One region of the Gracilibacillus xinjiangensis genome, then DNA from elsewhere that is predicted to be linked to it. Evidence: riboswitches for the same ligand, from Rfam matches in the RefSeq annotation. Region 1 holds a riboswitch; each other region holds the start of a gene.

Region 1 (7,661 bases):
GATGGCCGATATAGCCATTACCTAGATCAGTATAAACTCTATCCGACATATTCTCTCTTTGACAGGTAACTAAATATTTGCCATCTGCCGTACAGTTTAAATTTCCGCCAAGCAGTGCGCTCGGTTTTTCATAGATTGTCTGCTCTTCCAGTGTTATTAAATCTAATGATATGATTTGATCATCTCTACGAAAATAAACCATCTTCTGATCCGGGTGCAGACATGGATTCAGACTCCCATATGTTTTCTGATGATCAGTTAGCTGGGTGATCACACCTGTTTCTGTATCCACACTAAATAAATCCGTTTTATTATTTCGGTCCGAACAAAATAACAATTTACGATCGTTATCATACCAGCCATCTTCCGTAAAATAAAAATGATGACTGTGCCCAGTGTAATTGGTTAACTGAATGGTTGGTATTCCGGTAATCCTGTCATTAAACTTTTTCCATTCCGGCGGCCATACTTTACCCTTTCCCATTTTCCCATCTCCCTTACCTTAAAATGTGTACTTCATCAGGCGCTTCGATGGTTGATTTTATCTTGCCATCTGATTGCCTTTCATGCTTTACATCGATTGCTCCATAGGGTGTAGGGAAAGTTCCCTCCACCCATTGTAAATCTCCAAGCGATGGATCAATTTTTATCTCCTTACAGCCAGGAGTGACTATTTTAATTCCTAACACGTAACGCGAAAGCCAAGCCGTTGGGCCGGATGCCCAGCCATGACATAAACTGTGACGATAACCTGCATAGCAATGATCGCCATAAGTACCATGGACATCAATCTTGTTCTTTGGTGTCAGTTGATCTATTCTCGCTGCATTGTTGAGCCATTCCATATTAAAATCTTCCCAGAATGTTGTCGCACCGAGCTGCAGCATTCCGCCCCAATATTCCCTTATCATTCGGAGCGTTTCAGTCATCTCTCCTGCCATTGCTTTCGCTAATAAGATATAATAGCCATAAAATGTAGACATCCCTTTCGCCCCGTCAACAGCAATCACTTCCTGACTCGCTTTTTCTGGATCAATGATATTTGCAAGAGCCAACACTGCTGCTGCTTGTTTGCTCTTTCCATGGTATACCTTTCTTTTCATTAAATTAGCTAAATAGAGATGACAACGTTGACTTGCCTCTGTTTCTTCCAAATAATCACATAAAAAGGCACCTTTTTTGATTGCTAGTACATATAATGCATGAACACCTGCTGCAACACCCTCTTCATTATGTACAGAGGGCCAATCAAGAAATGGGTTTGGCATTGTATTACGGCCGTCCTTATCGATATGTTCCCCCATTTGGTCCAACAAACGGATTAAATAACTCTTCTGTTCCTTTAGATAATCTACATTACCTGTATACATAAACCAATCATGTTGAATAATAATCCACCACGCAGAGTAACTGGGAAATGTATTCATCCACTGCGGTAATGGTGTGCGGTCCCTTACATAATCTAAACTCTCTGGAACAATCTGATGGTTTCCAAAAACAGCCTGTATTGTTGATACTTCAGGATGCATATCACCAATCCATACCATTCGGTCTCGTTTAATCCCATCCCAAAGGTATTCCTGCATATTTAGATAAACTGTATAGGCACCTGTCTGCCAAATCTGATTCAAAAGCTTATCATCGCTGTGAAAAGAGCCTTGAAATTCTAAGTCCCTATGAATAAAGATAGCCTTGATTGTATTAATCTGGATAAAGCAATCAGATTCCAGTAAATCAATTCTTACAAAACGAAAGCCTGTATTGCCAATTTCATTCATTCCCAGAAAACTTATATCAACGATTTGGTCTCTCATTGCATGATCATTGGTAGCATTAGTATTCCCCCCAATATCACTCATTGCCTCCATTGCAGATTCACCAAACCGCACTCTTACCTTCGCACTTTTTATTAGTTCACCAGATTTTACAATGTTCCACACCGCTAATTGAATACCTCCATGCAGTTCAACACCAAAATCTAAAAGGATTGCCGGTGAACTGCCCTCATGGCTCATTACAACGGGCTTCTCTGGCGTAATTAATACCTGTGACTCTCTATCCTCTAACAGTAATTGTTCATTATCTATTCTCGACTGATTACTATCTGTTTTCCACAAAATATTTTTCGGTGTTATATATTCACGCACTCGTGGATCCTTTTTACCTGATGCAATTTCTTCCATTTAAATAAATACCTCCTCGTTCCCAAATTAGATAGCGCTTACATTACACTCTAACTAATCCACATAGTTTTGACAATTATACTTTTTTTCGTAATTAATACATTTTTGCAATGCGAAGGAAAAAGGAGTTCGGCAGTAAGACCACTGTGTCATTTATGATTTTCCCAAAAATAAAAGCACCTGGATAAAGAAGGTGCTAAAATACAGAGAACAAACCATTTCTCTTCTTCCTATACTATTTCTCTTTTGTGTCTAATGGTTTTAATTTTGCTTCAATTTCTTCCCGATCACGCTCTAAAAATGGTGGTAAAGCAATTTGTTCACCTAAATGTTCGATATCTTCATCTGTGGCAAACCCTGGACCATCTGTTGCCAATTCAATAAGAATACCATTAGGTTCTCTGAAGTATAATGACTTGAAGTAATAGCGATCAACAACCCCTGAGTTTGGTAAGCGTTCTTGACTGATACGCTTTTTCCATTCATTTAATTCCACTTCATCTTCTACTCTTAATGCAACATGATGGACACTGCCTCTGCCCGGACGCTCTTTTTGTAAGTGTGGCCGAACTTCCACATGTAACTCTGCACCAGTCCCACCTTTTCCTGTTGTATATACTTGAATCTTTGGCATGTCTGTTACAGGTGAAGTGTATTCTCCTGTTTTACGAAAGCTCAGCACACCTGTTAAAATCCGCTCAGTTGGTTCTAAATCAGGAACGGTTAATTTCACTGGTCCAAGTCCTGTAATTCCCATGTCTCTTGGCACAACACTATTAGACCAAGGAATCCCACCTGCGACACCCTCATTCGTTTGATCGGAAACAAGAACTAGTCGTTGGTCCTCATGATCTTTAAAATGAATTACTTTTCTCCCAAATTGTTCTTCTATTCCGTTGTTTTCTACATCCATTTCATTAAAGCGATCTATCCAATAGACTAATGCATCATCATCAGGCACCCTTAATGAGGTAGCGGAGATACTGTTGTTCCCTGGATACGTATGCCCTGCACCCACTATCTCAAAAAACGTTAAATCAGTTCCTGGTCTTCCTATTTCATCTGCATAGAACAGATGATACATGCTCGTATCATCTTGATTGACAGATTTCTTGACTAAACGCAATCCTAATATCTGGGTATAAAAATCATAATTATTTTTCGCATTGGCTGTTATGGCAGATACGTGATGCAAACCTTTAAGCTCCATCAATGATCCTCCTCTTTCTAAAGAAGTAATATTTTTAAGTATCTATTTATTTTACCTTATTATTATCTCGAATTCAAAACAATCATATTATTGACATTTACTTCTTGTATGTTAGAATTTTCTTTAAGTTAAATATGATTACTACTAGGGGTGCCTATAAGCATAGGCTGAGAGAAAAGCGCGCTTCAAGCTTTTTAACTCTTAAGACCTGATCTGGTTTATACCAGCGGAGGGAAGTAGCTGTCCATACCAATTTGTATGCGAAGCCAGGTCTTAATTAAAGATCTGGTTTTTTTAAATTTTCCCTTATGTTAGTATAACCAAACATTGATGGAAGGTGGAACGAAATGAGAAAAAGAACGACATTACTTACAATGATGGCAGTATTTGTTGCGATAGGAACATTAGGTTCACAATTTTTATGGTTTCCAACAGGAATTGCAAAAGCTTTCCCTGTACAACATGCGGTAAATGTGATGGCAGCTGTTACACTAGGACCTGTCCCTGCAGTAATTATTGCTTTTGCTATCGGCCTTTTGCGCAATTTATTAGGCATAGGTACATTGCTTGCTTTTCCAGGGGGGATGATTGGTGCATTATTAGCCGGAATAGTTTTTAAAGTTACGAATAATAAAATAATGGCTGGGATTGGCGAAGTTGTTGGTACCGGTATAATCGGTGCATTATTATCCGTTCCTTTCGCTTACCTGTTAATGGGCACATCTGTTGGTGCCATAGCATTTTTACCAGGTTTCCTTGTCAGCAGTATAAGTGGAGCAATTATTGGAATCCTGATATTATCCAGAGTGAAAACAACTAGCTTATCCAAGTATGCTTTGTCAACGAAGACCTAAGAGAAAAGGCTGTTGAGTGTTATACTTATCAACAGCCTTTCCATTCATTCATTTAAAGCCAAACTTCTTCATCCATTACTCCTCTTTGCCCACTTTCCTTAGGAGCTGCAGGTTGAATAACAGGTGTTTCATTCTCCATTTGTATAATTTTCTTTAGTAATTTTCCCCGGAGGACTTCTGCAACTTTCTGGTGGGAACGGAAACCAATTAAATTAGTTAACTCATAAGGATCTGCTGCTAAATCATACAGAAATTCTTCAACATACCGATCCGAGCTAGCATCATATATTCTATCTGCATCTGGATCAGAAACACTATACTTCCATCGGTTTGTCCGTATCGCCCGCCCAACTTGTGATTCGCTTATTTGAATGAATACTTCATTTTCCCAGTCACCAGCCTCCTGATTGACTAACGGAAGAAAAGAATGACCTGACATTTGCTCTGGAACCTTAATCCCTGCAGCATCTAACAAGGTTGGCGGAAAATCGATTAAACTGACTAATTCCTTTTTCTTCCCACCGTGGAAAAATCCTGGACCTGTAATAGCTGTTGGTATACGAATGGAACTTTCATGACAAGACCGTTTATATTCATGATTCCTCGTTTTAAAATGACAGCCATGATCTGATGTGAATAAAACGATCGTTTCTTCTCTAATCCCCAGGCTTTTTAATGTATCTAAAATTCTGCCTAATGCCTCATCAATTCTTTTTACCATTCCATAATAACCACCTAAGTGTTGTGCACTTGTTCCACCCAATGCTTGCAAGTCTGGCGGAATCCACTTTGCTGTATATTTTTCCTCATACCCATCTGGTGCTGGATAATTATCTGTTCGATTCTGATGGTGTGGTTCCAAGTAAGACAGAAAAAGGAAAAATGGGTTTGCTTGCTTTTCCCTATCATCAATAAACCGAATGGCTGCATCTGTTAATGCATCAACACGATAACCTGGTAATTCTACAGGATTCTGCTCATTATCATATACGGTTGTTTTATACGGTTCAGAAGTATGCTCAAGCCCGTTGGCCGCAAGCCAATAGTCATAGCCTCCTTGTCTCTTTCGACTAACTGGTTCTTCTGCAGCAAGATGCCACTTACCTATATAACCAGTGTAGTAACCGTTTTCCTTAAAGTAATGTGCTAATGTTTTTTCATCATCAGGCAGTGGAACGGAATTTCGATAACAGCCTGTTTCTGTTGCAAACTTTCCTGTTTGAAAACAAGATCTAGCCGGGGCACAAACTGGCTGACAAGTGAAAGCATTATACAGATGTGTTCCTTCTCCTGCCATTTGGTCAAAGTTTGGCGTTAAATCTAACGGATTGCCATGAACACCTGTCGTATCCCATCTTTGCTGGTCAGTAAATACAACGATAACATTTGGGGACTGATTTACTGTCAAAACTTATTCCTCCTCCCTTTTGACTGTTCGTACCTCTTTTAAGACATGTTCCTCATAATCAAAATACTTACCTTCTAACAAACCGACTAATGTATTTTTCACCTTAATGGTTAGTACATTTATTCCTTGTTTTAATTGATCACCTTTTACAATCGTGTCATATGGTGACCATGCTCTTACACCAAGTGATATACCATTCAATGAAATTTCGACTGCATCATGCACTTCATCTAAATCTTTTATCCGTAATTGATATGTTTCATTATTATCACCTTTCCACTCGAATGAGCTGGTGAAAGTAAGGCTTCCAGCATAATGCGGCAATCCAGCATATGGTTGTTTAAGTGATGATGTTTTTTCAGGGGTTTTCGTTATGACAGGTACTGTATCACTATATACAACGCCAAAATCTCCTAGTAAATAAATTGGATCGACTACGCCATCCCAATCTTTTTCGATTTGTCCTTTTACCTCTACACTGTTCTCTCCTTGTTTCACTAGTTCACTAATATCTGCCACGATATTGGTATGATCATAGAAAAATTGTTGGTTGAATGCTGACCAATTTACTTTTTTATCATTAATATAAATACTTAATCCGTCAGAGACAGCATTTTTATCGATTAATAGGAAACATTCACTAGACATTTGCTCAATTTGAAACAATTTCACATAACTTACATTCAGCGGATATGGAAGACTCAATTCCATCGGCGTTCCAAAAATCTGCGAAAATTGAACAGGTAAATTACAAGTTTTGGATAGATCCTCACACTGGTCAATAAAAGTCTTCGCTTCTACTGTTCCTGTTATATTTTCTTTATAATGAATCGTCATTTCAAAATCGGATAACCTTAATATATTTGGCTGATCTAATGTTAAATCCCAGCTCTTTTGCTTTGCCAAAATGATTAATTGGCCGGCTGTTTCTTGTATGCTATCCTGTTTTGCTTCCTTATCAATTACTTTTATTAAATAAGATTGATATGGTACAAAAGTTAGTGGAAGTTCCCAGCGATTTTCTGATCGTGTGACAGGCAATGATTGCACCTGACCTGTTTCTATATCTACTTTTAGAAACTCCTTTTCCACTGAGCCTGCTTGGTAGTATAGTGTTGTACGGTGTCTTCCGTTTTCCTGATTGGTAAGAAAAATAAGATCTGATCCATCATCATATTGTCGATGCTGCATAAGGAAACTTTGCGTACCATCTTCTACACGAAACTGAACTTTGTTTGTCCGAAATTGTTCAATAATTTCATGTAACCGCTCACATTCTTCATTACCTTGTTTAATGAAATAAGTATGATATTGCGAATGTGCCAACACTTTATCATCACTGCTATTTTGCCAAAAGTCCAACAAATCTATTGAATCCGTATTAAAGTAAGTTTCCATCTCAGTTAATACTGCTGGGTCACTTTCAATATTTTCATATGGTAATAAGCCGTTCGCTATGACAACACCACCTTGTTCCATAAATTGTTTGATTTTAAGCCATGCTGACTTCTCTAAATTTGTTATCGGCGGAAGAATTAAGATTGAATAACGTGCTTTACCAATCACTATGTTTCCTTCAGATATTTGTGCCTGTGCTAAAATCTCTGGATCTAAATGGTCGTAGTCGTGGTGATTTTTCGTTAAACTTAGGCAAATATCACGCCATGTATTTTTTAATTTTTCTAATTGTGCTTTTTCCTTATCATCATTTCCTACATAAGAGAACTTCATAAATGGATTTGCCATTTTCACCCATAGACTTGTTGTTGGATCCAATACTGCTATTTCTCTTACAACCGTTCCTTGGCTCATTAGATAGCTGATTCTTGATACATAATCACCTAACAAGCGATAATGCTCCCAATATGGGTTCTGTAAAAATTGGGATGGTGGTGCATCATGTTTAACCAGTCCATTTAATGTATAGAAAAAGGCATGAAAATTAAAGAAGTTTATCCCTAGCGCAACCATTCGGTCAATCATCCATTTGGCATCTTGCATTGTCA
Region 2 (7,661 bases), on a different contig from region 1:
CATATTATCCGGAAAGGAACAGTCTGAGTCACTGGCTTTTGGAAAGATATTTCCTGTGGTCCAAACGAAATGATTCTTTATATAGTGTAGGTATTCATCATAGGCCATGGAAAGTTCAGGATGTAGAGGTAGAAATAGAAGAAGAAAGTATACTTCCAGATTTTGCTAAAGATACCATCATTGGAAAACCTGTCTTTCATTACGCCTATTCCAGACGTGTTTTGTTCTGGCCAATAAAGAAGGTGGATTGAGATAATCATTCTTTTCGTTTTTGTTTTCACTTCCCGTAAAAAAAGCGCACAAAAGTGCGCTTTTTATTAATTTTGGGCATTAAGGATAGGGTGAAATAAATTGATGCTAACCTTTTGTACTAAAATGCTTTCCTGCTATAAATGCGGACTGAAACCATCCATGATAACAAATAGAGCAACCCAACTGATAATATAATTATTAAGTACAATTGTGAATTATCTAATGACAACACTGTTTGTACTAAATTTCTTATTCTGTCATTCAAGTCGACTATAAAAGTGTTAGCAATAACCATATAAATGACAAAGACAACACCTGAAGTCATTAATAAATATTTACTTTTGAATTGATAAGAAAATGGAAATGCAAATGAGATAAACAATAGAACAATACCAATTGTGAGCAATATTTGGTCCAACTGTATAAAATCTCTATATCTGATCCAATGTCCAATAGAAATGGTGATGAGCACTAGACTAACAAAAACAAATGCACCAATATATTTGGAACTAACGATTTCCTTTCGTGTATATGGCAGGGCGTTTAATAAGATATGAGAGGAAGTATTTTCATCTTTTGCAAAGGCATCCATAATGATAGCGATACAAAATACAATACTTATCCAGGTAGAGGAAGTACCGATAAATAAATAGATAGCTAAAGCTGGTAATAAAATGAATAATCCGTTTTTTTGAAGGAAAATATCTTTTATAACAAGGTTTACCATATTGTCTCCGTTCCTTTCTTTGTATATAGCATAATATCTTCAAGTGTGGGTCTTTCGAGAATGACAGTATCACCAAAGACAGTTTCTGTACGCTGTTTATTCGTTGTTAATGCTTCAAAACCATGATTAGATCTTCGTATTGAGACAAATTCTTGTTCTGTATCCCGATCTAATAAATCCGTATCCCCTTTAACAATCGCGTATTCTTCCTCAATTTTATACTGCTCTTTCGTAAAGACATGGTGTCCATTATGAATAAAGGTAATGTAATCCGCTATCCGGTCCAAATCTGTTGTAATATGTGTCGAGAAGAAGATGGTTCTATCACCATTTTGCATGAGATCATGAAGAACTTCTAATAATTCTCTGCGAAAAATTGGATCAAGCCCCGATGTTGGCTCATCCATAATGATTAATTCAGCATTGTGAGATAATGCGAATGTTAAAGAAGCCTTCATCATCATGCCTTTTGAAAAATTCTTTAGCTTTTTCTTTAAAGATAGCCCAAACATGTCTACATATTGATTGAAGATAGTGTCATTCCAATTATGGTAGGCAGGTTTTATTAATCGTTTCATTTCATTCAGTGTTAGATGCTCATAAAATATATTGTTATCAAACACGAATCCGATTCGCTGCTTGATTTCTTTCTCATTCTGTTTGTAATCTAAGCCAAAAACAGAAATTGTGCCACTATCCGGTTGTAATAAATTCAGGATCATCTTAATTGTCGTGGATTTACCTGCGCCATTTCCTCCTATAAATCCTGTTATGAAACCTTTTTTTACAGATAGAGATAAATCCTTTATCTGAAAACCTTTAAAAGTCTTATTTACATTATGCAGTTCAAGGACATCTTCCATTATGTATCCTCCTTATATAACATGGAGAGCAGTTCTCTCAGTTCCGGTAATTTTATCCCGATTTCTTTACTGTTTTGGATCACAGCCGTTAATTGTTCCTCAATTACTTGCATTTTCCGCTCCCGTATCATCTCATTACTTTGTTCTGTGACGAACGAACCTTTTCCAACAATGGAAAAAATAAATCCATTCTTTTCAAGCTCTTCATATGCTCTTTTTGTTGTAATAATACTAATATTTAACTCCTTTGCTAATTGCCTCATTGATGGCAAAGCCTGGCCGGCCTGCAATTCATTGCTCAATATATGCTTTTTTATCTGGACATAAATCTGCTCATAAATAGGCTCTTTCGAATTATTGGAAATGATGATGTGCATGCAAATACCTCTTTTTTAATATTGTATATATACTCTATATACAATATACACAAATATAGAATGATATGCAATAATAATTTGCCTTAAAAATGAACTCATGAGGGGGTGCTGCTTCTTATCCTGGTTTTATGGTTATATTATTTTTATTGGTGCGAAATGGAAATTGACTGAAAAATAGGTAAAGGCACTTACTCATAAGGGATTAGATACATAAGGTATCAGAGAAAGAAGATAATTCATTCAATTATGGGAGGTGAATTGGGTGAGCGACAGTAATTTTAAAGAAACATCGGAGAAAATTATCGATATGCTTGTTGGAACAACTCTGAAACGTCACAATGTTCAATTAGATAGTCAAAAGCTTAGTGAAGAAGACAGGGAACAGTTAAAAAATCTTGTAGATGAATTAAAAAAGAGTGTGCAATCTTTGCAATCGAAACAAGAAAATAATGAAAAGTAATTACTTTCTTAAAAATAAATATTTGTTTATATCCTTAGTTAAGTAGCCTTTGCAATAAGATTATACCGACATATATTAATTATATAAAATGACAAGGAGTGTTACTATGACAGAAATGAAGTACGTTAATGGAAGACCTGTTTACTATACAGGCAGAAATAGTAAGCAAACGAAAAGGTGGAATGCATTGGACACTAGTATGTGCCATCCATTCGATCAAAGTGATGATACTCAAGAGGCAAATCAAGAAATCAAAACTGTACAGGAATCTTTTGAGTCGATAATTATTAAAGATTCATGTGATGTGGAAGTCACTACAACGGATACGCAGGCTGCACTAAATGTACAGGTTGGACTCCAAGCTGCTATAGCTTTGGTCATTAGTATTTCCATTGCGGACAGTGATAAGGCGGAAAGAATTACCCAAGATCTCCATGAAAAGATTAAGTCTAGTCAAGTGAATAAACAACAAACTTATGTAGAAAATTCTAGAGGGGTAAAAATCACAACAACTGACACTGATATTGCAGTAAACGCACAAGTGTTATTACAAGTATTACTCGCATTGGTTGCCCGCCTGGACATTTTATAAGTATCTCAAATCTTTTATCTCTAATAATTTGTTTATCTCCTATAAGGAGGTCTCCACTTAGCGGAGGCCTCCTTATTTTGGAAGATGCAACTGGATAATTAGGTGGGTAAAATATTTACATATATTTTCTTAATTAGTAAAAAAAGAGTATGATTTTGTTAATAAACGTGAGTAACCGTCTGGAAAATATCACATAGGGTATTTCGTGAATCAGGAAATACCAGGAATTATAGCTACCGTAATGGAAGGGAACGGACGATGGGGAAAACAGACCCATGAAGTTTAATTAAATTAGCGGATAGTTTTGCTCATAACGCGGGTTACAGTAATAAGGCGGTCTAAGTCCAATTTTCGGTCCGTAGAATGGCTTCTTATTATGATCATATATAATGGTGTCTTTTCCGAAGGATTCATTCATCAATAAATAGTGTACTTTTGGATTATAGTAATATTCCATAATTATCACCTCCACTTATTAAAATATGCGCCAATGTGAAATTCGAGCCAGTATCTATTTTAAATGGGACAAACACGGCGGATGCCTATTAAACATAAAGTAATCCATACAAAAGAGTGGAGGAGGGTATTTAACAATGTCTGAAAAAAGACTAAATCCTGATTATTATCCAATGTATCCTAATTACGGGGAAATAACGCGATATGAAGAGGTTGCCTTGACGGTTCCGGAGCAACGTCAATATAGACAGCCTGGAGTAGAGAAACTAATGGTACCGGCGCCGATTGTTGAAAATCCTAACTATATAGGGAGTGGGAAGCTAGAGGGGAAAGTTGCCCTTATTACAGGTGGTGATAGTGGTATAGGTGCAGCAGCTGCGATTGCCTTTGCTAAGGAAGGAGCCAATGTAGCGATTGCCTACTTAGATGAACATGAGGATGCCAATCGTACGAAAGCCAGAATTGAAGAAATAGGGAAAGGTTGTTTACTGTTGCCAGGGGATTTGCGAGTAAAACAGCAGTGTCAGGCTATTGTGGAAAGCACTGTCAAAAAGTTTGGGCAACTCGATATACTCTGCAATCATGTAGGAATCCAATTCCAACAATTAGATTTGCAAGATATTACTGACGAACAGTTTGATGATACGTTTAAAGTGAATATATATTCCCATTTCTATACAACAAGGAAAGCGCTAGAATATTTAAGTGCGGGAAGTTCGATCATAAATACCTCTTCTGTAGTTACGTTTGAAGGGAACGAACAATTAATCGATTATACGGCTACAAAAGGAGCAAATATCGGTTTTACACGGGCCCTTGCGAGGAACCTGGTCAAAAAAGGAATCAGAGTAAATGCCGTTGCACCTGGGAAGTTTTGGACACCATTAATCCCATCAAGCTTTTCCCCTGACCAAGTTAGTCTTGCGCTTAATCCGATGAACCGTGATGGTCAACCATTTGAGCTTGCCCCAACCTTTGTATATCTTGCTTCAGATGACTCCCGTTTTGTAACAGGACAAACCTTGCATGTGAATGGTGGGCAGGTTTTTGGGTGAAGTAATATCTCCGTTTGGAATAGCTCAGTAGAGAACAGTCTTTACTGTGCTAATTTCCAATGGGAGTTTTAAATCCCTGTTCAGTTATATAATTATTAATTATCATCGCTAAAGGAGATTTCTAATGGAATTTTTAGCATGACTTTTTCTACATATCACTGGTTTTGTTATATTTGTTGCCTTTATCTTGTTGGATTAATGAATCAATGGAACTAGCTGAACTGGTAAGAAATCAAGAAAAGGACAGACAGAGATGAAAGTGGAGGGGAAAACTGTATTTAATGATCTTTTTGGAAGAATTACTTATTATGCTGTACTTGAGGAGGCTGCCTTGACGAAAGTTACCATTAAGAAATAGCTGAAATCTCCAAAGCGGAATTTGAAAAGCTAAATATTGGTGACAAAATAAAAGGAAATGCTATTGGAGCTTTTTCGAAGGGGTTATACTCGTTTATCCAATCTTTTACCTCATTATTCAACTATTACGTATTCCGCAGCGGGATTTGAATTACCATTGCTTATCCTTTATACTAATAATTAACAATTAAATATAGTTTCTACTAGGGGAGCATGTAAATGCTGAGAGATGAAAGGTCGACCCTTTGAACCTGATCTAGTTAACACTAGCGTAGGGAAGTGGAGTGGCAAATAATTATGGATGTAACAATAAATCTGTAGTTTAAATGCTATACCCATCTCCTTAACTGGTGATGGGTTTTTTGTTCCTCTAGTAAATCTTTTTAAAAAGGAGAGGGAAATAATGAGCAACTTATTTACAGAACATTTATGGACACGTGTCGAACCAATCTGGAAGAGTTATTTGGAACACCCCTTTGTAAAGGGGATTGGAGAAGGGACATTAAACCAAGAGAAATTCAAGCATTGGCTAAAACAGGACTATGTATATTTAATCGACTATTCTAGATTATTTGCATTAGGCAGTGCGAAAGCAGAAGACTTGGAGACAATGACTGTCTTTGCAAAATTACTGCATGGTGTACTTGATATGGAAATGGACCTCCACCGTAATTATGCAGCGGACTTTGGTATTACAGCAGAAGAACTGGAGACAACAGAACCTTCCGCCATTACTACTGCTTACACTAGTTATATGTTAAATGTATCTCAACGAGGTGGAGTGGAAAATGTAATAGCAGCAGTTCTTGCATGTGAGTGGAGCTATAATTTTATTGGTAAATCACTCGCTGAATGGCCTGGGGCATTAGATGACAATTTCTACAGCAGCTGGGTGAATATGTATGCATCAGATGAATTTACAGAATTAGCTGAAAAGTGCAAAAGACTAATGAATCAACAAGCAAAAGGAAAATCAGAACGAGAATTAAAAAGATTAGAGGAGATTGTCATTAGAACTAGCCAATTTGAATACATGTTTTGGAATATGGTTGAGAAAAAAGAGCAATGGCCAGTAAACGTGAGAGGGGAGAAACAGTTTGGCTAATCTAACAGTAGACTTAGTAGATGAGTATCAGGATGAATTAAAGCAAATTCTTGCAGATTTAATTAGCTTTCCAACAGTTAGTCCACCTGCTAGAAATACAGGAGAACTTCAAACATATATTGCCGACTTTTTAGAAAACGAAGGATTTACTACAACTAGCTGGGATGTGTTCCCAAATGACCCCAATCTGGTTGCAATGAAGGAGGGGAAAAATAAAAAGGAGTACAACAGTCTGGTAATTAATGGACATATTGATGTGGCAGAAGTGGGAGATGAAGCGAATTGGACGGTACCCGTGTTTGAATTAACCGAGAAATCCGGTTATGTTTATGGTCGTGGTGTAGCGGATATGAAGGGTGCAGTTGCTGCAACATTGTTAGCTGTAAAAATTTTAAATGAGCAAGGCGTATCCTTAAATGGAGATCTGCAAATCCAGACAGTTATCGGTGAAGAGGCGGGAGAAGCAGGTACGTTATCTTGTATAGAGAAAGGTTACAGATCAGATTTTGCGCTGGTTGTTGATAGTAGTGATTGTCAAATTCAAGGACAAGGTGGTGTTATTACTGGATGGATCACTGTAAAGAGTAAAGAAGTGTTTCATGACGCAATGAGGGCAGATTTAAACCAATCAGAAAACCCTAATAAAGGTGCTAGTGCGATTGAGAAGATGATGCAAATTATTGCTAGTTTGCAAGATTTAGAGAGACAATGGTCGGAATTGAAAAGCTATCCCGGTTTTAAACGAGGTACAAATACCATTAACCCAGCAGTTATAGAAGGGGGCAGACATGCAGCATTTGTTGCAGATGAATGTAGCTTATGGGTTACCGTTCATTTCTATCCGAATGAAAGCTATCAAACTGTAGTTAATGAAATAGAAGATCATTTAACCAAATCGATAGGGAATGATCCCTGGTTCACAGAGAACCCCCTTCAATTTCGGTGGGGGGGAAGATCGATGATTGAGGATCGTGGTGAAATTTTTCCTTCTGCTGATATTGATAAAGAACACCCAGCTATTCAACTTCTCCAACAAAGTCATGAAAGGATAGCAAACAGCCCTGCAGAAATCGGTATGTCTAAATCAGTTACTGATGCAGGCTGGTTCCATGAGGCAGGGATCCCGACTGCTATTTATGGTCCTGGGAAATTAGAAGAAGCCCATTCTGTTGATGAAAAGGTAGAACTGGAAGAGCTATTAACTTTTACAAAAACATTGCTTACATTTATTTTAGAATGGTGCAATAAACCGAAGATTATGTGAGATTTGCAACAAAACAGGGTTTATCGAGATAACATGTGTAATCTAGAAAATAAGTCAAATGATTAAGCAAACCATTCCTGCTTTTCAAGAAGATGATCGTCGTTATTGGTCGTCTTCTTTTTTGTTTACAAACTTAAAAGACGTGGTATCAGT
Region 3 (7,661 bases), 510 kb from region 1:
TAATCGTGTGTCAAAATTATCTGTTGCATCAATGATTAGATCAACTTGCGGTACAATCTTCTCCAGTTCATCTACACCAGCATCTTCTACAATTGCTTCAATCACAATACTTGAATTTACCCGTTTCAGTCTTTGTTGCGCTGCAATTGCTTTCGGTGTTTGCCGTTCCACATCTTGCTCTGTAAACAATTGCTGTCTTTGAAGATTACTTGCCTCAACATAATCGCGATCAATTAATGTTAATTTACCAACACCCGCTCGCGCCAACATTTCTGCACTGCTTGAACCAAGTGCACCAACACCAATAATCAGTACATGACTATTCTCCACCATCGCTTGCCCTTTATTACCTATCGGCTCAAACAATATTTGTCTATGATAACGATTATCCACCAACACTAATCCCTTCCTGAGGACTGCTTGCGATGGCATATTGCTTCTTCCCGATTCGGCCAGCTTCATATCCTAATCTTCCTGCTTCAATTGCCAGTTTCATAGCTTTTGCCATTTTCACTGGATCATCGGCACCTGATACAGCAGTATTCAATAACACGCCATCTGCTCCTAATTCCATTGCATAAGCCGCATCACGAGGAGAACCAATCCCTGCATCAACAATGACAGGTACATTTGCCTGTTCGATAATAAATCTTAAATTTAATGGATTAATAATGCCTTGGCCGGAACCAATCGGGGAAGCTCCAGGCATAATTGCATGTGCACCTAGTTCTTCAAGCTTTCTAGCTAAAACAACATCATCAGAAGTATATGGTAATACCGTAAATCCTTCTTCCAGTAAAATTTCCGTCGCTTTTAAAGTTTCAACAGGGTCTGGTAATAATGTTTTATCACAGCCAATTACCTCTACTTTTATCATGTCACACAATCCGGACGCATCAGCCAACTTCGCAATACGAACAGCTTCTTCAGCATTTTTTGCTCCTGCTGTATTTGGTAAAAAGCGATACTTTTTCAGATCAATTTTTTCTAAGAAATTCGGCTGCTCTGCATCAAAGATATTCATTCTCCTAACAGCAAAGGTTAATACTTCCGTCTCGGAAACCTCTACAGCTTTTTTCTGTATCTCATAATCCGGATATTTTCCTGTTCCTAACAATAATCTTGAGGTGAACTGAAATTTCCCTACTTTTAACATGATTATCCTCCTCCAACAAAATGTACGATTTCTAATTGGTCTCCATTTGAGACACTTACTTTCTTATGATCTTGTTTTTTTAATATGGTTTGATTGTGTTCTACAATTAATGATTTGTCAGTTAGGCCTAAAGCTGTGATTAATTCTTCTATATTTTTCACATCTGTTTGCAATTCTAATGGATCTCCATTAATAATCAGCTTCATCTTCGATAACACACCCTTTACACAAATGCTCGCTGCACTCTGTTTAGAGCAAAGCTTGCAGCATATTTAGCAGCTGCTTTTCCTTCGATTAAATCCGCTACCATCATTCCTGTAATCGGTGACAACAAGATGCCATTGCGATAATGCCCTGCAGCAACATATACTCCATCCCTGCCAGGCACCTCTCCTATATAAGGAAAACCATCGCTAGTTTGTGGTCGAATTCCTGCCCAGAAGTGCTCTAACTGTGCATGTTCGATAGCAGGGATAATTTTCCTTGCTTTTGTTAGTAATTGTTGTACACCTTTCACACGAACCGTTTTATCTGTAATACCATGAAGAGATGTAGCACCGATGATAATGCTGCCATCATTTTTTGGTACTAAGTAGCATCCATCAGAGAATATCGTACTTTCGATTAATGGCTGGTCTGGTCTTACCGAAATGCATTCCCCTTTTACAGGAGTAATAGCTAAATCATAAGGTAACCACTTGGTTGTATCTTTACCTGTTGCCATCACTATTTGATCAGAATAATATAGACCATTTGTTGTTCTTACACCTTTTAGGCCATTTTCCTGTTCGATCAATTCACTAACTTGGGTATGTTCTAACAACACTGCTCCATGGTTTCGTGCAGCTTTAGCAAAAGCTAGTGTTAATTGAGGGGCAGAAACCTGACCATCATCAGGAAAAAATAAAGCAGCAAGGAAATTTCCTGTTAATCTTCTCTCTTTTAATAACGCAGCCTTCTGGGTAAGGAGAAGAGCTGACTCACCAGCTTTTCCTTGAAACCTGGCAATCTCTTTCAATTCAATCAATTGTTTCTCAGTAAATGCTAACTTCATCGTTCCTTTTTGGATTAATCCAATATTAATTCCACTCGCTTCTTCTAATTCCCTTGACAATTCAGGAAAAAAAGCACGGCTTTGTCTTGCAAAGTGAAATAATGCACTATCTGAAGAGAATTCCAACTGTGCTCCTAACATACCTGCAGCAGCACTTGATGCACCACTTCCGATTACATCATTTTCTATTACCAGGACCCGATATCCTCTTTTGCTTAATTGATAAGCAATCGAACAACCAATTACGCCACCACCTACAACAATTTGATCATAATGTTCTCTCAAAATGTTCCTCCTCCCAATGATTGAATCTTTCATAATAAGCCTTTGCCGCTTGCAAAGGCGCAGGCGATTCCCAAAAAGCGGAGATCATCGCTAATCCTTTTGCCCCTGCACCCAAGACTTCCTCCACTTGCTCTGGATGGATTCCTCCCACTGCAATTGTTGGGATGGAGATAGATTTTGCAACACGCTGTAATGCTTGAATTCCTCTAGGCTTTACTCCTTGTTTCGATTTACTGTGGTAGATGTGTCCATATAAAATAAAGTCAGCACCATCTTTTTCCGCTTTCCAAGCTTCTTCGATTGAATGTACAGATTTACCTATTTTTAAATCTGGAAATTGTTTTTTCACTAATGTTACCGGCAGACTATTGTAAGCTAGTTGAACACCAGTACACCCTTTCATCACAGCAAGGTCAACTCGATCATTTATGATGACTTTAGATAATGGGATACCGATACCTGCTAAGAAATCAAGTATTTGCATTAGTTCTGCAGCAGTTTTTGATTTTTCTCTTACATGAATATAATCAAAATAATGATGCATCGTTCTTAATTGTGCTAGTTCCTTTTTTGTTGATTTTCCATTCGTGATCAGGTGAATCCCTTTCATAGCAAAACCTCCAATCCATCCATATAGTGAGGAAAATGGCAGAAAAAAACCACCCTTCCAGTAAAGAAGAGTGGTGTTATGATTTCATAAGTAAAGTACTCACTTGTTCCACCACTTCCCTCCGCTAGTGTTAACCAGATCAGGTTCAAAGGGTCCGAATAAATTCGTCTCAGCCGCATAAGGCTCCCCTAGTGTTCAATCAATTATTCAATTAAAGGATATATCGCTTACATATACAGCATAACATATAATTGGAATTCCCGCCAATATCTATTCATGTCAAATGTTTATTTTACTCGAATATGGGAAGATATATATTAGAAAGAAAATAATGAAAGGATGTTATTACAAATGGCACAAGATCAAGAAAAACTGCAACAGTTATTAGATGGATTGAATGTTGATTTAGCAAACGAATATGCTGCAACTATCATGTACACGTATCACGCATCAGTGGTTTCAGGACTATACCGCTCATTATTAAAACCATTTTTTGAAGATGAAATTAATGATGAGATCGGACACGCTTTATACTTATCAGATAAGATTAAAACATTAGGTGGAACGCCTACAACTACTCCTGCAAAAGTAGAACAATTAACGGATGTACAGGAAATGTTAGAAGCTACACTAAAAGCGGAAACAGAAACAATTGAACGATATGAAAAACGTAAAAAACAAGCAGAAGAATTAGGATTTACAGAACTGGTTGTAAAATTAGATGATATGATTGCAGATGAAACACACCATAAAGAAGAAACAGCAAGATTACTTTCAGACAAATCATTTTTTAGCTAACCCTCTCCCATTATTTATAGATAGAAAACAGACTTCCAGTACAATCTGGAAGTCTGTTTTCTTTTTCCCGCTATGTTATAATTACTCGAAAAAGGAGGGGAAACCATGCTTCACGAATTATTTCAGGAAATAGATAATAATTATGATGAGATGATTGAAATCCGCCGATATTTACACCAGCATCCCGAGCTGTCTTTCCATGAATACAAAACAGCCAAATATATTCAGGAATTTTACAACAAATTGAACATACCTTTCCGGGCAAGTGTTGGAGGCAATGGTGTTGTTGCAAAACTTGTTGGTGCTAAACCCGGTAAAACGATTGCTCTAAGAGCGGATTTTGATGCCCTTCCAATAGAAGACGAAAAAAATGTCCCTTATCGCTCAAAGAATCAAGGGGTTATGCATGCATGTGCCCATGATGGTCATACCGCAACATTACTAACTATTGCGAAAGTACTAAATAAATATAAAGAACAACTTCCCGGCACGATTATATTTATTCATCAACATGCAGAAGAAGTAGCTCCTGGCGGTGCTCAGCCAATGATTGCTGATGGTGCCCTGGACGGAGTAGATTATGTATATGGTACACACCTTTGGACAAACACTCCTTATGGAATTGTTCAAACAGCACCAGGAAATTTTATGGCGGCTGCGGATAAGTTTACCATTACGATAAAAGGGAATGGCGGGCATGGAGGAATCCCGCATCAGACGAAAGATCCCATCGTCATTGGGTCACAGCTTGTCACTAATTTACAACAGATTGTTAGTCGAAAATTAGATCCATTGACTACTGCAGTTCTTTCTATCGGCAAATTTCATGCAGGGAACGCCTATAATGTTATACCGGATACAGCAGTAATGGAAGGAACGGTCCGAACATTTGATCCAGAATTACAACAACTGATTATTACTGAAATGGAAAAGATAATTAAAGGCACATGCCAAAGCTATGATGCAGATTATACATTTGATTATCAAAAAGGCTATCGTCCTGTTGTCAATCACTCCATCCATGCGGAACTAATTATTCAATCTGCGGAAAATTTGGAAGAAGTAAACAGCGCTGAAATGAGTGTTCCGAGTATGACCGGTGAAGATTTTGCATATTATTTAGAAGAAAGACCTGGGGCATTTTTCTTTACTGGTGCTCAAAAAAAAGACCAATTTGTACCACATCATCATCCAATGTTTGACTTTGACGAAAGAGCGATGAAGATTGCTGCCAAAACATTAATTAGTACAGTAATGGAAGCTAATCTACTCTAACCCCGCTACAAAAGAGGCTGGCAAAAGGAGTTAATCCATACTATAATCCGGACGGTTCAACTGAATTTGTCCGGATTATTTGCTTTCCAGGATCTATCATCCTCTATATGCCAGGTTACTGCTTTAGAAGAGAGACTTTCTATGGAATGGATGACCAAACCTAAACTTACCTTACGTGATGCCGTCTTTACAGGATGATCGTTGTTCCACTTATTCGTCTTGTAAACCATTAAAAGCTGAGGTGTTGCCCACGGAAAGCGAGTATTTTCCCCAGCGGTGAGCTAGCATTATCTATATTAGTACATTAGTGAGTGATATATACTTGTGTATTTATTGTTCGGTTGTTAGATTTTCTATTTTTGTTATGTTTCATCCCTCTTTATCTTCGATTAATCTTTGTATGAACATATTTCGGAATAAGGAAAATAGTAAAGATGATTGAAGCAACTACCATTAATCCGCCCGTTAAGTAACTTTCTACTATTAATAAGAAAATCGCAAACAATAACATTTGCACTGCCATTAATTGTTGAAGCCATTTAACAAACTCCTGTTGACGGACTTTTCGCGAGACAGGATACAAATCGAGCCAAAGAATTGTTGTATGATGCTTCCATAGTGGCATTAGTTGGATAATGGTCATATAGCTGAACAAAATAGCAAAGATAAGCTTAAGCCATATATTTGGAACAAAGAAAATCAGCAATGCCCCAATTATTAATAAACGGGTATAGATACCAAAATATTCACTACTTCTTGCACTTGTTAATCGGAATAAATAAGTGTAACTGTTTTTTTGATCAAATGGTACAGATCCTGTTAAAAGACGAGCAAAAAACGTCCGTTTCTTAACAGAAGTTTCTAAATGCGGTACATCTGTAAACATATTAGCCAAACGGTAAAATGACCGCATTCTTAAATAATCTCGCTCAATTAATAATTCCCAATTGATCGCCTTTTGCCTCTTTGACAGGGCTAAATTATAGGAGAATATAACCATTAACAATACTGTAACAATGATCAACAGCAATGTTTCTTGTTTTATAAAAAAATAGATTAATGCACTGATCAGTAAATAGCGGACAATGATATCCATTGTTCTCATTGAATTGTCACGAACTTTTAACATCCACCAATTGGCGGTTAAGCTCCACCCTTTTACAATCAATAGTATTAATAAAAGTAACCCATAAGTATTTCCTTCAAATTTGGTCAGGTATAAAGGTGCCAAAGCTGCAAAAATAAATAAAAATAAATAAATCTGCATAATGTAACTGTAAAATAATGTACGTGTAAAATAACCTTTTAATTGATGTTCAGCAGGAATAAGGAAAACAATGTCAGCCTTTTTCAGCATTGTTTGAATGGGGCTATGTGTTGTGACAACCCCTAACAGGATTGAGATAATAAGAGCTGCCGGAAACGTCTCTGGTAATTGCTCCAGCCATTTTTGATAATAAACCGCTAATGCAGACAGGATAAAAAACATGGCGATCGCAAGATGACCTGTGAGAATATATTTTAAATAACGATTTAATTCTTTCAAATGTGCTTTTAAGCGTTCGATAAACAATGCATTTGCATCAAGCATGGGCATCTGCTTCCTTTGTCAATTGGATATATAAATCATCTAATGTTGCCTCAGGTTGTCCAAACTCAATTCGTAGTTCTGCTAATGTACCTTTTGCTCTGATTTTGCCATCATGTAAAATAACAAAACGATCACAATACCGTTCCGCTGTCGCTAGAATATGTGTGGACATCAACACTCCTGCTCCATTTTCTTTCATTTGATTCATCCATTGTAAATAGGATTGAATCCCAAGCGGATCTAAACCGACAAAAGGCTCATCCACTATATACAATGCAGGCTCAACGAGAAACGCTGCCATGATCATTACTTTCTGACGCATCCCTTTCGAAAAGTGGATCGGAAATGCTTTTAATTTCTTTTCTAATCGAAACTCTTTCAATAATGGCTGGACACGTTTATGAAATGTATCTTCAGATAACCCATACGCCATTGCAGTTAATCGTAAATGTTCTTCTAAATTTAATTCATCATATAATACAGGCATTTCGGGAATATATGTAAATTGTGACCGATAGCTATCCTCAGCCTCATCAAACGTTTTCCCATTGATAGAGACTTTGCCCTTTTTTGGCTGCATTAAGCCAATCACATGCTTAATCGTTGTACTCTTTCCCGCACCGTTTAGTCCAATTAGACCGACTATTTCATTTGGATAAACATCAAAAGAAATACCATGAAGGACATTCCGATGAGTATAACCGCCTTCTAAGTTCTCAATATGTAATAATGATTTCATTCAACCCTTCCTTTCATTCACCAACGACCATGTTAGTAATCAATAAATTTATTTTAATATTCTTATCTATAGAAAAAACCTGCTTTTTTAAAATCTTACCACTTTATTAACAAGTTGCCAAAAAATTATAGTTTCGTGTCTGTAACTTAAAGA
Region 4 (7,661 bases), on a different contig from region 1:
GTATCTGCGAAGTTTGTCCGGTGCCCATCCGCCCGGAACCAAAACAGCATCGTATTCCTCAGCGTTCACATCGGCAAATGCATAGTCAGATTCGGCTGGAACACCATATTTCCCAATATATTTCTTATTGGCTTCTTTTGCAACTAAATCAACTGCAGCCCCCTCTTCACGCAAACGTAAAACAGGATACCATAATTCTAAATCCTCAAAATCATCCTCCAATAATGCAATAACCTTCTTTCCTTCTAAACGCATAGGGTTTATACCTCCTTTTCTTATAGTTTATCAAAATTACTGCATACATTTCGAATAAGAAGGCATGAACTCAGCATATTTTCGGAAAAGCTCTGCTGTTTCGGTTGGTTTTTCTGCCAGACTGATAGCAGAAATAACAGAAACACCATCTGCACCCGCTCTTCTTAGGCGAAAAACATGGCTAAGTTTAATCCCGCCAATTGCCACAACGGGTATCCCTCCAACTATTGACCGAATGGAAGCCAATCCCTCCTCTCCAATCGGTTGTTTCGCATCTTCTTTCGTTTGGGTACCATAAATGGGGCCTACCCCAATATAGTCCGCCCCATCTTGCATCGCTTGATAAGCTTCTGCCTCATTCGTTGCCGAAACACCAAAAATCCAATCTTGCGGACACCTTTTCTTTAAATCGACTAGTGGCTCATCGTCTTGGCCGACATGGACACCATCCGCTTCTACTTCCAGAGCTAAATCAACTTCATCGTTTATAATAAAAGGGACATTGTATTTATGGCATAATCGTTTCATTTCAATAGCTAAATTTCGCTTATTCTTTCCAGTCAGTGCTTCTTTTCCTTTTTCACGAAATTGAAAAAGAGTAATACCGCCAATTAACGCGTCTTCTAAAACGATTAATGGATCTCTTTGTGTGTTATTACTACCCATAATGAAATATACTTGCAGTAATTCCGGATTCATCAAGCGTGACCACTTCCTAATCGACTCACTAAAATTTTCTCCTTGCTTTTTAATACATCTTCAGATATTGCATAAAGTTGATTAAGTAATTCGACTTGAAAATCACCAGGTAGACTAGCTTTTGAAGCAGCTTCCTCTGCAGCTATACCATAACAACTAATTGCTCTTGTCGCTGCTTTAAAAGTTTCTTTCTCTACAGCCAGAAATGCAGCAACAACCGATGACAGTAAACATCCGGCTCCCGTAACTTTCGTCAATAATGGATGACCATTCGAAATAATTGCTTTATCTTTTCCGTCTGTAACGAAGTCTAATGCCCCAGTAATCGCTAACGGTATATGTAATTGCTCGTATGCCACTTGCAATAATTCTTCCATGTCAAAGTCCCCCGATGCATCGACACCTTTCACTTCTGCAGAAACGCCCGCCAAATTAGCAATTTCCCCCGCATTTCCCCGTATGATACTTACCTTTACTTGGTCCAAAATGGTCTGTGCTGATTTTGTTCGAAATGTTGTCGCCCCAGCCCCAACCGGATCTAACACAACAGGTATTCCCGCTTTATTCGCTGCCTTCCCCGCTATAATCATTGCCTCTACTTGTTCTTTTGTCAGTGTCCCTATATTTAACACTAATGCATTTGCAATGCTAGCCATTTCCTCCACTTCTTCTCTTGCGTTTGCCATTACAGGCGAGGCACCTAATGCATATAATCCATTTGCAGTAAAATTAGTAACAACTAAATTAGTGATATTATGGATTAATGGTTGTTGCTCTCTTATTTTATCTAAAAAATATGTCATCCTATTTCTCCTCCTGACTCGGTAACCCTTTTAATCGATATCCCCAATGGTTAGTTGGTCCATTTCCATTTCCTAATTGTAAAGAATATTTAATTGCATCAGTAATGAATCCTTTTCCTATTTCTACTGCTTGTTTAATAGACTTACCTTTCGCCAGCTCTGCTGTAATAACCGCAGAAAACGTACAGCCTGTGCCGTGCGTGTGATGTGTATCGATCCTTTCTGTTGTAAAATACGTATATTCCTTCCCATCAAAAAGCACATCCTTTGCATCACCTTCAAGGTGACCACCCTTTACAACAGCGGCTTTTGCTCCAAGCTCTTTAACAATTAATTTCGCTGCTTTCTCCGCGTCTTCAAGTGTACTGATTGGAAATTCTACTAAGAACTCCGCTTCCGGGACATTTGGAGTGACAACTGTTGATAATGGGATAAGTAAATTGCGAATAACTGATCGAGACTTCTCCTCCATTAATGTGTGCCCACTCTTAGCAACCATTACAGGATCAATTACATACGGGACATCTGCTTTTCTTAATTTCCCAGCAATTAGCTCCATCATTTCAATTGTTGAAATCATACCAGTCTTCACAGCGTCCGGCTTGATATCTTCCCACACTGCATCAAATTGTTTTTCAATAAAAGAGACAGGCAAGTGCTCTACTTGTTGAACACCTAGTGTGTTTTGGGCAACAACAGAGGTAATCACACTCATTCCATACACTTCTCTCTCTTGAAATGTCTTCAAATCGGCTTGAATTCCGGCACCACCTGATGGGTCTGTACCTGCGATAGTAAGTGCACTTCTTATTTTCATACAAAAACCTCCCCTAATTTCTAATCCAATCAAAATCTTAAAAAGAAAAAACCGTTCCATTGGAAATGGAACGGTTCTATGAATATGCTCTATTCTTCTTAACCTATCCCACTTTCCTACGCTGGTGTTAACCAGTTCAGGTTCAAAGGGATCGAGAAACACTATTCTCATCTCAGCCATTCGAATGGCACCCCTAGCGGATTATATATTTAGTTGTCCAATTAAAGCAGAAACTTAAATTATCAAGTGAACTAATTAATAAGTCCAAATGAACTTAGTGGCCAAATACGCATTTTGACATCACCGATTACCGAATCCTTATCAATAAAACCAAATGAGCGGCTATCCTTACTAACTTTACGGTTATCACCTAATACAAAAAATGTATCTTCAGGAACTACTTCTTCCCCAGTCAACTCATACAAAGTAAAATCTGGTGTCAGTTTTTCACCTTCAGCTAAATTACTTTTATGTTCATCCAAATATTCTTCCTCAAATGTTTCCCCATTAATGATTAATTGGTCATCTTTCATTTCAATTGTATCACCAGGGAAACCTATTACTCTTTTGACATAATTATCGTCTGTATCTGGTGCTTTAAATGCAATCTCATCAAAGCGGTCGATTTGACTGATTTTACTTAAGATAATCCTGTCGCCATCTTCTAAGTTAGGCAACATTGATTCACCTTTCACAATTGATGGTGTAATCAAGAAATGACGGCACAATAACACAATGACCACAGCAATCAATAATGCTTTCAACCATGACAATAATTCAGCAACAAATTTATTATCCATTGTCTACCTTCTTTCACTATGATATCAAAAAATTTCCTAAATAATTGGAGTATGTTATTCTTATAAGCATTGCAGCTCAGTCTTATCCACTTACTTATTTTAACATAAATTTATATTGTATAGTGTATTTAAATTATCTAAACAATACAATCGAGCAAAAAACAGGAAATAAGGAGCAGAAATATGCCAACCAACCAAAAATGGAAGTACAGTCTATTTATAACAGGAATTATTATTCTTGCATTTAATTTACGACCCGCAATAACCTCTGTAGGGCCTATTATTGGAATTATTCGCGATGAACTACTTCTTGATAATTGGAATGTAGGTTTGATTACAAGTTTGCCATTATTAGCATTTGCCTTCATATCACCAATTGCCCCTAGAATTGCAAACAAAACCGGAAATGAAAAAGCACTCTTATATGGGTTAATTATTTTACTTAGCGGCATTTTAATCCGATCACTTGCTACTTTACTATTTTTATACATTGGCACAACATTAGTAGGTGTAGGAATAGCGATTATCAATGTTATTCTGCCGAGCTTAATTAAAGGAAGCTTCCCAACGAAAATCGGTTTAATGACAGGACTATATACAACATCTATGTCTATTTTTGCCGCTTTCGGATCAGGTTTTTCTGTACCCTTAACAGTTGACTACGGATTAGGGTGGAATATTACCTTGGCTAGTTGGGGTATTATTACAGTTATAGGTATTATCATTTGGCTTGTTGCTATGAGAAACTCACCAGCAGAACATGAGGTGAAATTATTCGAACCAAGCGGCAAGAGATTATTACGTTCAGGGATTGCATGGCAAGTAACTTTTTTTATGGGGTTACAATCCTTTTTATTTTATGTGACCATCTCCTGGTTAGCTGAGATCTTAACAGCGAAGGGATACGATGTGACAACAGCTGGATGGTTTGTTGCATACATGCAATTGATCAGCTTACCAGCGACTTTCCTAACCCCTATTATTGCTGGCAAATTAAAAGATCAAAAAGTTGTTGTATATGTATTCGGAGCCTGTGCCATTATTGGATACAGCGGATTGCACTTCAATCCTTCCATTGCTTTAATCACACTCTTAATAACATTAATCGGATTCGCTCTTGGAGCAAGTATCAGTTTAGCACTTGCACTATTAGGTTTACGAACAGAAAACGCTCGACAAGCGGCAGAATTGTCTGGAATGGCTCAATCATTTGGTTATCTTCTGGCATCAATCGGACCTATTTTTATTGGCTTTATGTTTGACCTAACAGGTAACTGGAATTCGGCAATTACCTTTATATTGCTGGTCTCACTTATTATGGTTGCTTTTGGTGTGGGAGCAAGCCGGAACAAATATGTATTATAATTATTTACTTTTTTTCCTTTCAGGCATATAATGAATACTTACTTAATTATTTAGAATGGGGGCAAAGAAATGAAGAAATTAATTGCCCTGGCACTTATATTTCTAATCATTTTCGCACCAGCCCAACTATATGAAAATAATTCTACAGAACATGCAGTAAATCTGAAAACAGTAAAAGATATACAAGACAAAGAATTACACCCAACAAACAATGGTTCTGATAAATATATAAATAACTATATACCTATTATCTTACTGCTGGTTGTAGCAATTTGTTACCAAAGCTTGATTATCCACTACTTATTTATACAAAGGACATTAACAGCGAGATTTTACCAGTCAAATTATTTGATTCTCTCCCATCAGTAATAAAAATAGAGGAGAGGAGGAATACAAATGATCTGGTTTCGTATCGCAATGATCGCTATGTTCTCCATAACAGCATTATCTGTGACAGTCTATCAAGGTATTGAAATCTTTCACGCATTTCAAGATCTAATTCATAATCGAGTAAAATAAGTTGATTAAATAACGCACACCTAAAATGGTGTGCGTTTTTAAACGTTTAAACTGCTTTTGTTTTTAGTTCTACATCAATATTTCCTCTAGTAGCTTTAGAATATGGACAGAAATCATGAGCTGCTTTCGCTAATTCTTCCGCTTCCTCTTGGGAAACACCTTTAATTTCCACATTTAGTACAACACCGATCTTGAAACCACCATCTGCTTCATCCTTTAACAAGCTAACTTCAGCAGTGATTGTAGAATCGATTTCCTTTTTCTGCTTAGATGCCATTAGATTCAATGCCCCATCATAACAAGCAGAATAACCTGCAGCGAATAACTGCTCAGGGTTCGACCCTTGTCCTTCTCCACCACCTGCAGGGTTGATTAAATTAACATCGATAATACCATCATCAGATTTCACATGGCCATCTCGTCCACCCTTTGCTGTTGCTTTTGACGTAAATAGTACGTTACTCATTCTATCCACTCCTTTATACAAAATTAAACCATTTAAGGTCCTTATATAACATTCTACCAATTGTATACCTTAACTACCAATAATTAAACACGGAAACTTCCACATAATGACTTACAATGGTTTAAAAACAAATTACTTTACACATGATATAAATGTTGCCATATTTAAATAGGAAGTAATATTTGTTGTAATATCAATAGGAGGTTGTAGCATGCAAAATTTTGTTTTCCACAATCCAACGAAATTATACTTCGGGAAAGGCCAATTAAGCTACTTGAAGAAAGAGTTGACTAATTATGGACCTAATATTTTACTTGTGTATGGTGGAGGAAGTATTAAAAGAAATGGTCTTTACGATCAAGTCATTAACATACTAAATGAATCTAAAAAGAACATTTTTGAATTAAGTGGAGTAGAACCTAATCCACGAGTAACAACAGCAAGAAAAGGGATTGAAATTTGCAAAGAAGAGAACATTGATTTTATTCTTGCCGTTGGCGGAGGTAGTACGATTGACTGTACAAAAGCTATTGCAGTTGGTGCTGAGTCCGGCGAAGATATTTGGGATATCGTAACAAAGAAGTCTACCGCAACAGGTGCATTACCTTTCGGGACTGTTTTAACACTTGCCGCAACTGGTTCGGAAATGAACGCAGGATCTGTCATTACTAATTGGGAAACAAAAGAAAAACACGGTTGGGGAAGCCCATATACTTTTCCTGCATTCTCTATTCTGGATCCGGTTTTTACAAAGACTGTACCAAAAGATCAAACGATTTATGGTATTGTTGACATCATGTCACATGCGTTAGAACATTATTTTCACCATGAAGAAAATACATTATTGCAAGACCGGATGGTAGAAGGTATTCTGCAAACAATGATAGAAACCGCGCCTCCATTAGTTAAAGATCTAGAAAACGAAGAATTACGCGCAACCGTACTATACAATGGAACAATGGCACTAAATGGAATGGTGAACATGGGGTATAATGGTGATTGGGCTACACACAATCTAGAGCATGCAGTTTCTGCTGTACACGATATCCCACACGGTGGAGGCCTGGCAATTTTATTCCCTAATTGGATGACATACTCAATCGATGAGAATGTTGCAAGATTTAAACAGTTAGCTATTCGTGTATTCCATGTGGAAACAGATGGAAAATCAGATAAAGAAATTGGATTGGAAGGAATCCAGAAATTAAGAGCATTCTGGAATAGTATCGGTGCTCCATCCACATTAGGTGATTACAATATATCAGAAGACTCCATCGAGGAAATGGCGGATAAAACTGTTATTGCTAGACCGGAATTCGGTAACTTCAAAAAATTAAACCGTCAGGATGCCATAGAAATTTATAAACAATCTCTTTAAAAACATAAGGGCGAAAATAAAGGATGCTTGTATTTAAGCATCCTTTGTTTTATCCTTTTCCGTCTCACTTTTTATATCTTCTGGTAATGGGTCTATCGTTTGCTTATACGCATACCCTTTATTCAATGTCATAATTGATAAGGCTAAGACAGCAATTACAACAGCAATACAGACTACAATTACAATCCACATACAACCCTCAACCCCCTCATCATCATCTGTCTATTATAACATAACAGGAGCTGATTTATAGGAGTATTGCGAACGCTTTTCGTTTAAGCTCATAAAATAAAGTAAGTAATGCTGAATTGGCAATTGCTATTCTCATTACAAATGAACAAGAAGGAGTTAATATGATGGGTAATTCAAATAATACTTCTGTTAACCGGCAAAAGAAATCCCGAAGAAGAAAGTCATGTAGTTGCAGCAGTTCCAAAAGAACGAAAAATACATTACGAGACAGTTAACTAAATAAAGTATGAAATAACAACCTCAACAATCGCAGCAACTGCAGCAACTGCCAGTATAATAATTAACGGCAAAAAAATAGTAGAAAAAA

Evidence for each region. A riboswitch is a leader RNA that binds a small molecule or an ion and turns the genes downstream of it on or off. The one in region 1 is predicted to bind thiamine pyrophosphate.
Region 2: linked by a shared signal. The riboswitch ahead of tenA (thiaminase II) and the one ahead of thiW (energy coupling factor transporter S component ThiW) in region 1 are both predicted to bind thiamine pyrophosphate.
Region 3: linked by a shared signal. The riboswitch ahead of ACFOY7_RS08855 (thiamine phosphate synthase) and the one ahead of thiW (energy coupling factor transporter S component ThiW) in region 1 are both predicted to bind thiamine pyrophosphate.
Region 4: linked by a shared signal. The riboswitch ahead of thiD (bifunctional hydroxymethylpyrimidine kinase/phosphomethylpyrimidine kinase) and the one ahead of thiW (energy coupling factor transporter S component ThiW) in region 1 are both predicted to bind thiamine pyrophosphate.

The regions. Positions count from the first base shown of each region.
Region 1 covers NZ_JBHSDT010000004.1:486,586-494,246, reverse strand. The annotation lists gene ACFOY7_RS06580 (oligogalacturonate lyase family protein) at 1-484, opposite strand, end outside; gene ACFOY7_RS06575 (alpha-L-rhamnosidase-related protein) at 498-2,183, opposite strand; gene ACFOY7_RS06570 (ring-cleaving dioxygenase) at 2,419-3,393, opposite strand; TPP riboswitch at 3,530-3,645, shown strand; gene thiW (energy coupling factor transporter S component ThiW) at 3,741-4,247, shown strand; gene ACFOY7_RS06560 (sulfatase-like hydrolase/transferase) at 4,300-5,655, opposite strand; gene ACFOY7_RS06555 (glycosyl hydrolase) at 5,659-7,661, opposite strand, start outside.
Region 2 covers NZ_JBHSDT010000001.1:282,092-289,752, reverse strand. The annotation lists gene ACFOY7_RS01350 (YqjF family protein) at 1-251, shown strand, start outside; gene ACFOY7_RS01345 (ABC-2 transporter permease) at 371-979, opposite strand; gene ACFOY7_RS01340 (ABC transporter ATP-binding protein) at 973-1,842, opposite strand; gene ACFOY7_RS01335 (GntR family transcriptional regulator) at 1,842-2,219, opposite strand; gene ACFOY7_RS01330 (hypothetical protein) at 2,482-2,679, shown strand; gene ACFOY7_RS01325 (spore coat protein) at 2,795-3,271, shown strand; gene ACFOY7_RS01320 (hypothetical protein) at 3,558-3,728, opposite strand; gene ACFOY7_RS01315 (SDR family oxidoreductase) at 3,865-4,782, shown strand; TPP riboswitch at 5,335-5,434, shown strand; gene tenA (thiaminase II) at 5,543-6,244, shown strand; gene ACFOY7_RS01305 (acetylornithine deacetylase) at 6,237-7,508, shown strand.
Region 3 covers NZ_JBHSDT010000004.1:1,000,685-1,008,345, reverse strand. The annotation lists gene ACFOY7_RS08875 (MoeB/ThiF family adenylyltransferase) at 1-432, opposite strand, end outside; gene ACFOY7_RS08870 (thiazole synthase) at 386-1,156, opposite strand; gene thiS (sulfur carrier protein ThiS) at 1,159-1,362, opposite strand; gene thiO (glycine oxidase ThiO) at 1,380-2,495, opposite strand; gene ACFOY7_RS08855 (thiamine phosphate synthase) at 2,479-3,105, opposite strand; TPP riboswitch at 3,205-3,305, opposite strand; gene ACFOY7_RS08850 (ferritin-like domain-containing protein) at 3,457-3,903, shown strand; gene ACFOY7_RS08845 (M20 family metallopeptidase) at 4,009-5,178, shown strand; gene ACFOY7_RS08840 (hypothetical protein) at 5,235-5,408, opposite strand; gene ACFOY7_RS08835 (ABC transporter permease) at 5,558-6,769, opposite strand; gene ACFOY7_RS08830 (ABC transporter ATP-binding protein) at 6,762-7,508, opposite strand.
Region 4 covers NZ_JBHSDT010000003.1:64,095-71,755, forward strand. The annotation lists gene ACFOY7_RS03275 (type 1 glutamine amidotransferase domain-containing protein) at 1-255, opposite strand, end outside; gene thiE (thiamine phosphate synthase) at 292-954, opposite strand; gene thiM (hydroxyethylthiazole kinase) at 954-1,757, opposite strand; gene thiD (bifunctional hydroxymethylpyrimidine kinase/phosphomethylpyrimidine kinase) at 1,759-2,574, opposite strand; TPP riboswitch at 2,671-2,779, opposite strand; gene lepB (signal peptidase I) at 2,826-3,374, opposite strand; gene ACFOY7_RS03300 (CynX/NimT family MFS transporter) at 3,558-4,739, shown strand; gene ACFOY7_RS03305 (hypothetical protein) at 4,809-5,108, shown strand; gene ACFOY7_RS03310 (hypothetical protein) at 5,136-5,258, shown strand; gene ACFOY7_RS03315 (organic hydroperoxide resistance protein) at 5,305-5,724, opposite strand; gene ACFOY7_RS03320 (iron-containing alcohol dehydrogenase) at 5,936-7,102, shown strand; gene ytzI (YtzI protein) at 7,136-7,294, opposite strand; gene ACFOY7_RS03330 (DUF1360 domain-containing protein) at 7,570-7,661, opposite strand, start outside.